3 regions of the Thalassotalea maritima genome follow, and region 3 is predicted to be linked to each of the others. Evidence: predicted binding sites of a transcription regulator. Region 3 holds the regulator's gene; each other region holds the start of a gene.
The links. The regulator LexA, encoded in region 3, represses DNA repair genes until DNA is damaged. The targets are predictions, from matches to a motif close to TACTGTATNNNNATACAGTA.
Positions count from the first base shown of each region.

Region 1: ACAX20_RS12730 (YebG family protein) is a predicted target of LexA. The motif match lies at 1,649-1,668, and genes of this name have one in related genera.
Region 2: dinB (DNA polymerase IV) is a predicted target of LexA. The motif match lies at 1,614-1,633, and genes of this name have one in related genera.

Region 1 covers NZ_CP166919.1:2,857,489-2,860,779, forward strand. The annotation lists gene thrA (bifunctional aspartate kinase/homoserine dehydrogenase I) at 1-35, opposite strand, end outside; gene ACAX20_RS12725 (M48 family metallopeptidase) at 522-1,211, opposite strand; gene ACAX20_RS12730 (YebG family protein) at 1,208-1,561, opposite strand; gene ACAX20_RS12735 (DUF3718 domain-containing protein) at 2,012-2,341, shown strand; partial or broken gene ACAX20_RS12740 (SDR family oxidoreductase) at 2,471-3,223, opposite strand.
Region 2 covers NZ_CP166919.1:696,818-700,108, forward strand. The annotation lists gene ACAX20_RS03060 (DUF4136 domain-containing protein) at 1-208, opposite strand, end outside; gene ACAX20_RS03065 (MaoC/PaaZ C-terminal domain-containing protein) at 460-1,260, opposite strand; gene dinB (DNA polymerase IV) at 1,696-2,778, shown strand; gene ACAX20_RS03075 (MBL fold metallo-hydrolase) at 2,947-3,291, shown strand, end outside.
Region 3 covers NZ_CP166919.1:296,348-299,638, forward strand. The annotation lists gene coxB (cytochrome c oxidase subunit II) at 1-1,006, opposite strand, end outside; gene lexA (transcriptional repressor LexA) at 1,573-2,187, opposite strand; gene ACAX20_RS01295 (acyltransferase family protein) at 2,351-3,291, shown strand, end outside.

The sequences.
Region 1 (3,291 bases), 750 kb from region 3:
GCTAATGAAGACCCACCAAATTTAATTACTTTCATTCCCACTCCCTTTGCTTTGTTGCGTTGCATTAACAATGCAGGATTACCCTTGAAACGAAAAAGCCCGTGAACTTTGCAGGTCACGGGCTTTTACTGAACTTTATTCTATGCGTTAGCCTATGACCGCCTTCCTCATGAGGATGGTGGTAATGGTTGTAGGCATAATTTTCATCACGAATAATAAGGTAAAACGCATATCGATTTATTTTTTACATTGCTTAATTTTCACTCTGCCCTACACAGCATCTAGTGTCAAGTAGATATTTAACACAGTGTTAACATTAGTGTTTACGAGTAACAGCAAGGGTTTCGCGTCAAGCTAGGGTTTGATGGGTTCGTGGTCGTTAGCGCAGAACGAAAAGACTTGACGGTGTGGGACCATAAGAAGACAAGCCAATAATCATCGACTATTGGCTCATCAATGCAGGTGGGTGTTATGTTGATTATGCAAACAGTATCGTGTCAACGACTAAGCGATAACTGCGACTAATGTTGCCAATACAGGTGCTGCTGATGCTGTTGCAGCCAGCGTTTGGCGTTAACATGTTCAACCTCAAAGCTCGACACTAATTGCCAAAACTCATTTGAGTGGTTTAGATGTTGGATATGGCAAAGTTCATGAACAATCACGTAATCAATCACCCACATCGGCGCCATAACCAACAACCAATTTAACTTAATATGTGACTTACTATCACAACTTCCCCAACGGGACTTAAAATAGCGAACCGTTAATTGGTTGGCATACAATTGCGTTTTTTGTTGCCAGTAAAGTAATCGTTGCGACAATATTTGCTCTGCTTGTGTTTTATACCACTGGTGCAAAGCTTTCTTAACATGTTGTTGTGATCCTAGCTGTCGGCTTGTCAGCTTGACGCTTAACCTCTCAGGTAAGATTTCGACGCTATTAGCATTTGCTTTTGAGACAGTCAGTAACAAAGGCTGCCCAAGCCAATAAAATGTCTCCCCGCAACAATAACCACGTTCAGAAATATCAGGTTGGTGATATAAGGCTATTTTTTGTTGTAACCAAGTTTGCTTTTCAAGCAGTAATTTTTCAATGTAGCTTGTTTCAACAAAATCAGGCGCCAATACTCGCACTTGCCCCTGTTTTACCTGCAAGCTGATCGACTTACGTCGACCACTTCGCACCAACTGATATTCTATTGGCTTCATTTGGCCGCTTTAGTTTTCTTTGCCTTAGCTGGGCTAGTTTCTTTGCCTTCAGCCTCTTGCTCAGCGACTTTGCTACTGACAGCTTTACTCGTAGCAACTTTCTTAGTTATGGCTGGCTTAGCTTTTTTTGCTTGCAACGAAATTAACACATCGTCACGATGCTTGGCTAAGAAAACACTTAATTCTTCAACAACTTGGTCATCAAGTTTCAACGGTGACTGTTCAAGCAACTCAGACAAGCTGTCTGCCATGTCGAGCATCTTGTCATACTCATCTGCAGATTTTTTGTCCATAAATGTCTCAACCTCCACTCCATCTCGAACGACGACAAAACGACTTTCTACAGCCATAGTGCTCCCTTTTTATTCAGCATATTCATGTGTTATTCATACGAAATCTAAGATAAAACAGTCAAGCTTTACCTATTTTGTTACAAACATTGTATATTCATACAGTTATTTAGCAAGCCTTTATTATGAAAAACTGCCATGTACAAAAAAACAACAAATTTTCATCGTAAATAACCCTCCATTCATCTTACGAATACCGCCTAATCATCGTCATTTTCGCCAGGCAATGTAAAAAAATATGTCAGAAGACATAATTAAAAACCCCATGATGGCAATCTAAACCACTGATTAACATTACCTTTAATAAAAACATCAATGAGATATATAACACTCGCCATTGTTACATCCTGCGAATTTTGATTAACAACTTTTACGCAAAATTAGACCACTATATACATGACAGCAGTAACACATTTAATCATTTGAAAATAAGCATTCGGAGATACCAACATGAAAGCACTAGCAATCGCAACTTTACTAGCAAGCACTATGAGTTTAACCAATACCAGCCACGCAGCTATGGACCCTTATTTAGAAAATGCCTTAGTATCGATTTGTAAAGAAGCACAAAGCGATAACGTATTATCGATGCGTCGTACCATTAAAGGCTACCGCATGAGCGAGACTAATGTCGCACAAAACTTAGTATGCAACGGTGAGCCTGTTATCGAGTTCGCCGAAAATAATGGCGCATACAAAACCGCAAGTCATCTACAAAAGCGTGTAGCGGATAGTGAAATAATCGACTTAGCAGGTGTCTATTCAGTCACATTTGAATAAACAATGCCACCATAACAGTCGCTAGTTATCATGCGATTGTTTGCAAATCGCTAGTCCCCCCAACGTCTCGGCTTTGCTGTTCAAGTCGAGGCGTTACCATCAACAAACTCAATCACGTTATCGCTAGTACTAACTTAATTTTGCCATCAATCGCAACGGTAAAATCTTTAATATATAGCGCAATATCGCCCATGGCCATGTTGGCACAAAGGCAATACTACGCTCATGTTCTATAGCCCTGACAATAGCTCGACAGCCCTCATTAACATCAACAATAAATGGTGGGGTTTTCATGCTATCGGTAAGTTCGGTGTGAATGTAACCCGGATGAATTGTTGTTACTTTTATGGGAGTGTTAATAACATCAGTGCGGATCCCCTAGGTTAATGACGCTAATGCCGCTTTACTTGCGGCATAGACATTTAAACGTCTAGCGAAGCCTCGCTGAGCGCTAACCGATGATATGGTCACTAAATGTCCGTGATTTTGCTGACGAAAAATCGCCATCGCGGCTTCACATTGACAAAGCGCGGCAACAAAATTGGTTTGGGCAATTTGTTTGTTCTGCACATATGCCCCCGTGCCAACAGAGGCTCCTTTGCCAATGCCAGCATTAACAATAACGCGATCAATTTCACCTAACGCCTGCTGTGCTTGAGTAAACGCAGCAAAGACTTGATCGTCATCATTGACATCAAGTGGCATCACCATGACGGCTATTTTAGGGTAAATCACTCTCAGTTTCTCAGCTAACTCAGTTAATTTATCAACACGTCGGGCGCATAACACCAAGTTACGACCTAGTGCTGCATATTGCTTTGCCAGCTCTTGACCAATACCAGAGCTAGCGCCAGTAATAATAATGTTTTTTCTTATATGCATCAGGCGGTTAAATTGAAAAATCAAATAGTTACCTCCACCATATCGACTTCAACAAAAATTGCAACTGC
Region 2 (3,291 bases), 400 kb from region 3:
CGCTGATAATAGCGAGCTGGATGCGTTCGTTTAACAACTCGTTCTGAAGTTGTTTTAGAGAGTTTTCATTGACGAATTGATATGACGTTAACTGGCTAAAGTCAAAATTAGCTTGGTAATCGGTGTCGGCATTATTGGCGGCGCAACCGACCATGATGAGCAGAAAACCAGTTAAGCCAATGACCCTGATACTCGATAGCTTGCCCATAATCATACTCTAATGAAATCAACTTATAGTTAGAGTATAGATAATAGGGCTGATTACGAGCATATTCGATAGTTTAATCGTTTAGAAAATTTAGTGGGCTAAGTCGTATAGTGGGGGAGGTGCATTGTAATGGCGTGCCTAAATCAATTTTACCGTGCGATGGTTATTAATCGTTGCGGCACGCGCTAAGATGTACAAGTTGCTAGATTTATAGATAACAAGGAGTGTCAGTACATATTCCTAAATATCGTCTATGCTGCGATATCCTTAGATTTTATCTCGTCAAATACTCGCATAGTTAAGTGCAAATCATCACATCCCGAAAATATTTGATATTGACCATCGTTGTTAGCAAAGCCAATATCGGTAGGCAATAGACAAGGCTTCTTAAACTCAAACTTTACTCGCTGGCTATCAATCTTATTGTTATGTAACAGTAAGTGGGCAAAATACATGCCGTGCATAATGGTCCCAGGTAAACCGAATAGTTTGGCAAGGTGATTGGATATATGAATCGGGTTATAGTCGTAACTTATTTTGGCATAGGCCCTAGCAAGTTTTTCATCGACATGCATGCTAGTTGGTTCAACAAAGCATTGTAGGCCTTTGGCAAGCGTTTTAGTGTTGGAGGCTTTAAGTTTTTTCAGCATCGTATTGGTGTTGATGATGCAAACTTGCTCATCTTGAATAAAGCGTGATTCAAGCTGTACCAACTTCCCCATTGGATGACGACGATTTTGTTTCACTTTAACTTCAACTAAAAATGGGCGTTGATAATCAATATCAGCAAGCGCTTTAAACTCAGCTGCTAGGTGGATCATGCCCAGGGGTGCAAATGCAAATTGCTTGTGCGCGAGTGCTTTCATCATCGCTTTAAAACCGGCAATAAAGGCAAAGCTTAAGGGGAGTGGCGCCGTGTCGTCAATCTTATAAAAGTTACGAAAAGCAGTGATTTTTTTCGCCGATAACGCAGCAACAGGGACCTCAACTGTAAATTCGTTAAAAAATACTTTGCGTGGTCTTTTGGTTAGTAATTGTAAATAGTGATACATGCACAGCCTTATCGATGTTTGCTATCCCTGCTTTTTTGAGCGAGTGATTATACGTTAAGCAATTATCAGGGTAAATCTGACCAGTCATATTGCCAACAGCAACTCTGTGTTTGATAACATTTAACACCTTCCGTTTTCATCTAAAGCAATTCTATATCTATAACTATGACAAGAGCTGGTCAATTGAGTTCATGTTGAATTAACCGTGTTTCTCTTTTTGGCGTCTATCCGGTGCTACAGTGCGCTCTCAATCAATTGGCTTTTTCTTTGCTGAGATCCTGTGGTAAGCCCCGAAGCTGTATATAGCAGTATTTGTCTAATTGCCATTATGGTTAGGTATGGTAATATACGGGTACTGTGTTTTTGTACAGCCTTTTGCTTGTGCGGTTATCGTTGTTGTGCAATATGTATTTTGTACAGATATCGGATCTTGTTATGGCGCATCATTTATTTAACAAAAGAAAAATTATCCACGTCGATCTTGACTGTTTCTATGCTGGCGTTGAGATGCGCGATGATCCGAGCCTGCGCAATATTCCTATCGCTATTGCCGGTCGTAGCGAGCGTAGCGTGGTATCAACGTGCAATTATCCCGCGCGTGAATATGGCGTGCGCTCTGCGATGTCGGTTAAACGTGCACTGCAATTGTGCCCTCACTTGACGCTAGTGCCGTCGAGAATGGATGAATATCAAAAGGCGTCAAAGCATATTCGCGAAATATTTCGTCGCTATACGCCCTTTATCGAGCCACTATCGTTAGATGAAGCATATTTGGACGTAACAGAGTGTCGTATATTTGCTGGCAGTGCCACCTTGATTGCCGAGCAAATCCGTCAAGATATTGCCAATGAATTGCAGTTAACGGCGTCAGCAGGTGTAGCGCCTAATAAATTTTTGGCGAAAATTGCATCCGATGAAAACAAACCGGATGGACTGTGTGTGATCAAACCCAGTGAGGTTGAAGCATTTATTAAAGATTTACCGCTGAGCAAAATCCCAGGTGTTGGACCTAAAACATTGGATAAGCTTAACCGCAAAGGATTTCATACCTGTGCCGATATTCGCTCGGCAGACGTGAAAAGTTTAGTACGCCAATTTGGGAAATTCGGTAGTAGCCTGTATCGTCGCGCGCACGGTATTGACGAAAGTCTTGTCGAAACTGAGCGTGAGCGAAAATCATTGGCGCTTGAAACGACACTTATGGAAGATGCTAAGTCGTTTGCAGAGTGTGCTGATGTATTACTGCAACTATTACCTAAATTTAGCGAACGATTAGCAAAACAAAGTGACCGACAAATAAAATCGCAAGGTGTAAAAATTAAATTTGACGATTTTACGCAAACTACTGTCGATAACACAGTCGATCAATTCCAACCTGAATTACTTCACAGCCAACTGAGTAAAGCCTTAGCGCGTGGTGATAACAAACGTGTACGCTTAGTTGGCATACATGTTGGCTTTAAAAGTGAGGTGATTACTGTCGAGGCAGAGCCTCAGCTAAGTTTACAGTTACTCTAATTGATACCGCCTAATAAACGGCTATTTCATTAATTTCTTTGATCTTTTTTTCTAGTTTGCACATAGTTGTTAAGACTCATAATAATTTCGTGTCGTGCAATCAACAGATCTTACCGACAATGACCAAGCGGCAGTCGGTATCTAAGTTAGATAAACTAAGGAACTCAAATGAAGAAATTAATCACATTGGCGACAACTATCCTGTTGAGCTTTCAGGTTGCTGCAGCTCAAGACTTTTCAAACGTGAAAATCAAAACTCAGCAGGTAGCAGGTAATGTTTATATGTTAGAGGGCATGGGCGGCAATATTGGTGTTTTAGCCACTGATGAAGGCTTGGTACTGGTCGATGATCAATTTGCCGGCTTAGCCGACAAAATTGAAGCCGCAATGAAAGACATCAACGATGCGCCGTTAAAGTATGTTGTCAATACTCACTATCACGGTGATCATACCGGCGCTAATGCACACTTTGCTCGACATGCACCAATTTTTGCTCATGAGAATGTTCGCAAG
Region 3 (3,291 bases):
ACGCATTACGCTCATAGGTAACGACAGCGGCAATTTCTTTAAGACTTAGTTGCTTACCAAAGGCTTGCATACCGGTACCGGCACGACCATTGACGACAACATCGATATGCTCATTTACTTTACCGCCATCGATAGATATGCCACTGCCGGCTAATGCCGGAAATGCTGGTGGTAACCCTTTACCATTAGGTTGATGACATGCGGCACAGTGTGCCATGTAGGTGCTTTCGCCTAGCTCCATCAGGTCTGCCATCGACATTTCTTGATTAACAGACGCCGCTTCTGCTTGCTTAGCTTGGGTTAGAGCGATTTTTTGTTCATTTATCCAGCGCTCGTAGTCCGCTTCTGAGCGAACATCTACAACAATTGGCATATAACCATGGTCTTTACCGCATAGCTCGGCACAGCGGCCGCGATAAATGCCGGGTTCATTGACTTTAGTCCATGCTTCGTTGATAAAACCAGGATTAGCGTCTTGTTTTACCGCAAAGGCAGGCACCCACCATGAGTGGATAACGTCATCTGAGGTAATAAGGAAACGTACTTTGCGATCGACAGGGATAACCAAAGGCTTGTCGACTTCGAGTAAGTAGTTCTCACCTTTCTCATCGCCTTCGCCTGCGCGGTTGTCGAATTGAGTTCGAGGAGTGGATAAAACACTGTAAAATTCAATGTCTTGATCAAAATACTTATAATGCCATTTCCACTGAGAACCGGTAACTTGAATGGTGATATCAGAGTTGCTGTTATCTTCCATATCAATTAGGGCAGTGGTTGCTGGCCATGCCATACCGATTAAGATCAAAACAGGAATGGCTGTCCAAAGAATTTCAACTTTGGTACTTTCGTGGAAATCGGCCGGCTTGACGCCTTTAGATTTGCGATGAAAAATCATCGACCAGAACATTGCACCAAATACAACCACACCAATTGCTGTGCAAATCCACAGCACCATCATATGGAGGTCATAAACGTTTTGGCTGACGTCTGTCACACCTTTAGTCATGTTCCATTGTGATTCAGCCCAAGCTGGACTAGCAAATATACCTGCCAATCCTAGCCAACCTAGGTTACCTCTCTTCACTCGACATCTCCTTCTGCTTAACAAGCCTAAGAAAATACAGAAAAAGGACAGGATACATCTTCACTCGATGTCGCAAATTTCCGTAAATTATTGTTTTTGTTATTAGACTAAATACTTCTGGAATTCAGTCTATTACGTACGACCAATCTACGTTTGGGTATAATTTGAATGGTGTAGATTTAGCGCGCTTTGTTGTTATTATTCAATGGCTCTATCTACGCGTTAAGCTAGACAATGAGTCATTTTTGTTTATTTCATGAACTAGGATTACTTAAAATTTGAACAAGATCTAGTGTTTTGATTGAAAAAAAGAAATATTTTCAAGGGGTAGGAGCTAGAGTAAATACTCTCAAAATGCTTGAGGCAAGCTTGATGAAAGAGTTGTAGGAATCGAGTTTGATGATAAAGCTAAGAAAAAGACCGAGTCTGTTTGCTTGTTTTTTGAACAGCGAGCTAACTAATCTAGCCCGCTAGTTGTCGATATTGATTTACATCCAATCAGCATTGCGAACAATACCAACAGCAATACCTTCAATATTAAACGGCGTTGATGCTAGATCGACAACAATCGGTTCAAAGGCTTCATTTTCAGCATGTAAGTACACAACATTACCTTCGCGTTTATAACGTTTAACGGTGACATCATCGTCGACGCGAGCAACCACAACCTGACCATTATGAATATCTTTAGTTTGATGCACAGCAAGTAAATCGCCATCCATAATACCGATATCTTTCATACTTTCGCCGTTAACACGCAATAAATAATCGGCTGCTGGATGAAATAAGCTGGCGTCTATTTTGTAATGATCTTCAACATGCTCTTGCGCCAAAATTGGCTCTCCAGCAGCGACACGACCAATTAGAGGTAGACCTTCTTCTTCAATATGCTCTTCGGCTAATTTTATACCGCGCGAGGTACCCGGCAGCATTTCAATAAAGCCTTTTTTCGCAAGTGCTTTTAAATGCTCTTCGGCTGCATTGGCAGATTTAAAACCAAAGAAATTGGCAATTTCTGCGCGGGTTGGAGGCATGCCGGTAGCGGCGATTTTTTCTTTGATAAGATCAAATATTTGTTGTTGTCTGGCTGTTAGGGCTCGCATGCGTAGTCGCCTGTCTATATGTACAGTAACTGTTAGTATATACAGCTAGCAGTAATAAGCAACCGCTAAGCGTTTGTTTTATTTAAATAGACTTCGTTGCCGCATTTCTCTTAGTAGGAAGGTATATAAGGATGACTTTGTCTTATTGTTTTTTTAGGATAAAATGCGCCAAAATATTTTATTCAGTTGGTATATTCTTGTGCAGTTTAGAAAAGATATCAATGGTCTAAGAGCCATTGCAGTAATAGCTGTTGTGTTGTTTCATTTTAATGCGAACTGGATGCCCGGAGGTTTTGCGGGAGTAGATGTATTTTTTGTTATCTCCGGTTTCCTAATGACGGGGATAATATTTAAAGGGATCGAGCAAGAAACTTTTTCGATATCGAAGTTTTACCTTGCAAGGGCTAATAGGATCATACCTGCATTAGCGGTTCTTTGTTTGGTCTTACTGGTGTTCGGCTTATTTTTCCTGACTCCGTTAGATTACAAAGCACTAGGAAAGCATGTACTCAGTAGTATGACCTTTTTATCCAATATCGTATATTGGACAGAATCTGGCTACTTTGACACAGCTTCACACGAAAAATGGCTTTTACATACTTGGTCTTTATCTGCTGAATGGCAATTTTACATACTCTACCCTCTAGCCCTTATTGCGATGAGAAAGCATATGTCATTGATGGCTATGAGAAAGGCCATCTTAGCAGGAACTGTAATCGGGTTTTTCTTATGTGTAATAGCAACCTACCACTGGGCTAATCCTTCATACTATCTATTGCATACTAGAGCGTGGGAGATGATGATTGGTGGTGTTGCATACCTCTACCCGTTAAAACTTGCAGAGAATAGAAAAAAAGCCTTTGAATGGCTTGGGTTAGTACTAATAATCTTATCTTATACATTCATATCAAAAGACAGTTTATGGCCAGGCTATTTAGCTTTAATCCCTGTTGTAGGGACGTTCTTGCTAATCCAAGCTCAAAGAAATGATAGTTTCGTCACAGGTAATATTATATTTCAGTATCTAGGTAAATGGTCTTACTCTATATACCTTTGGCATTGGCCTTTTGTTGTTGCGATATTCTACTTTTCTTTAACGGAAAA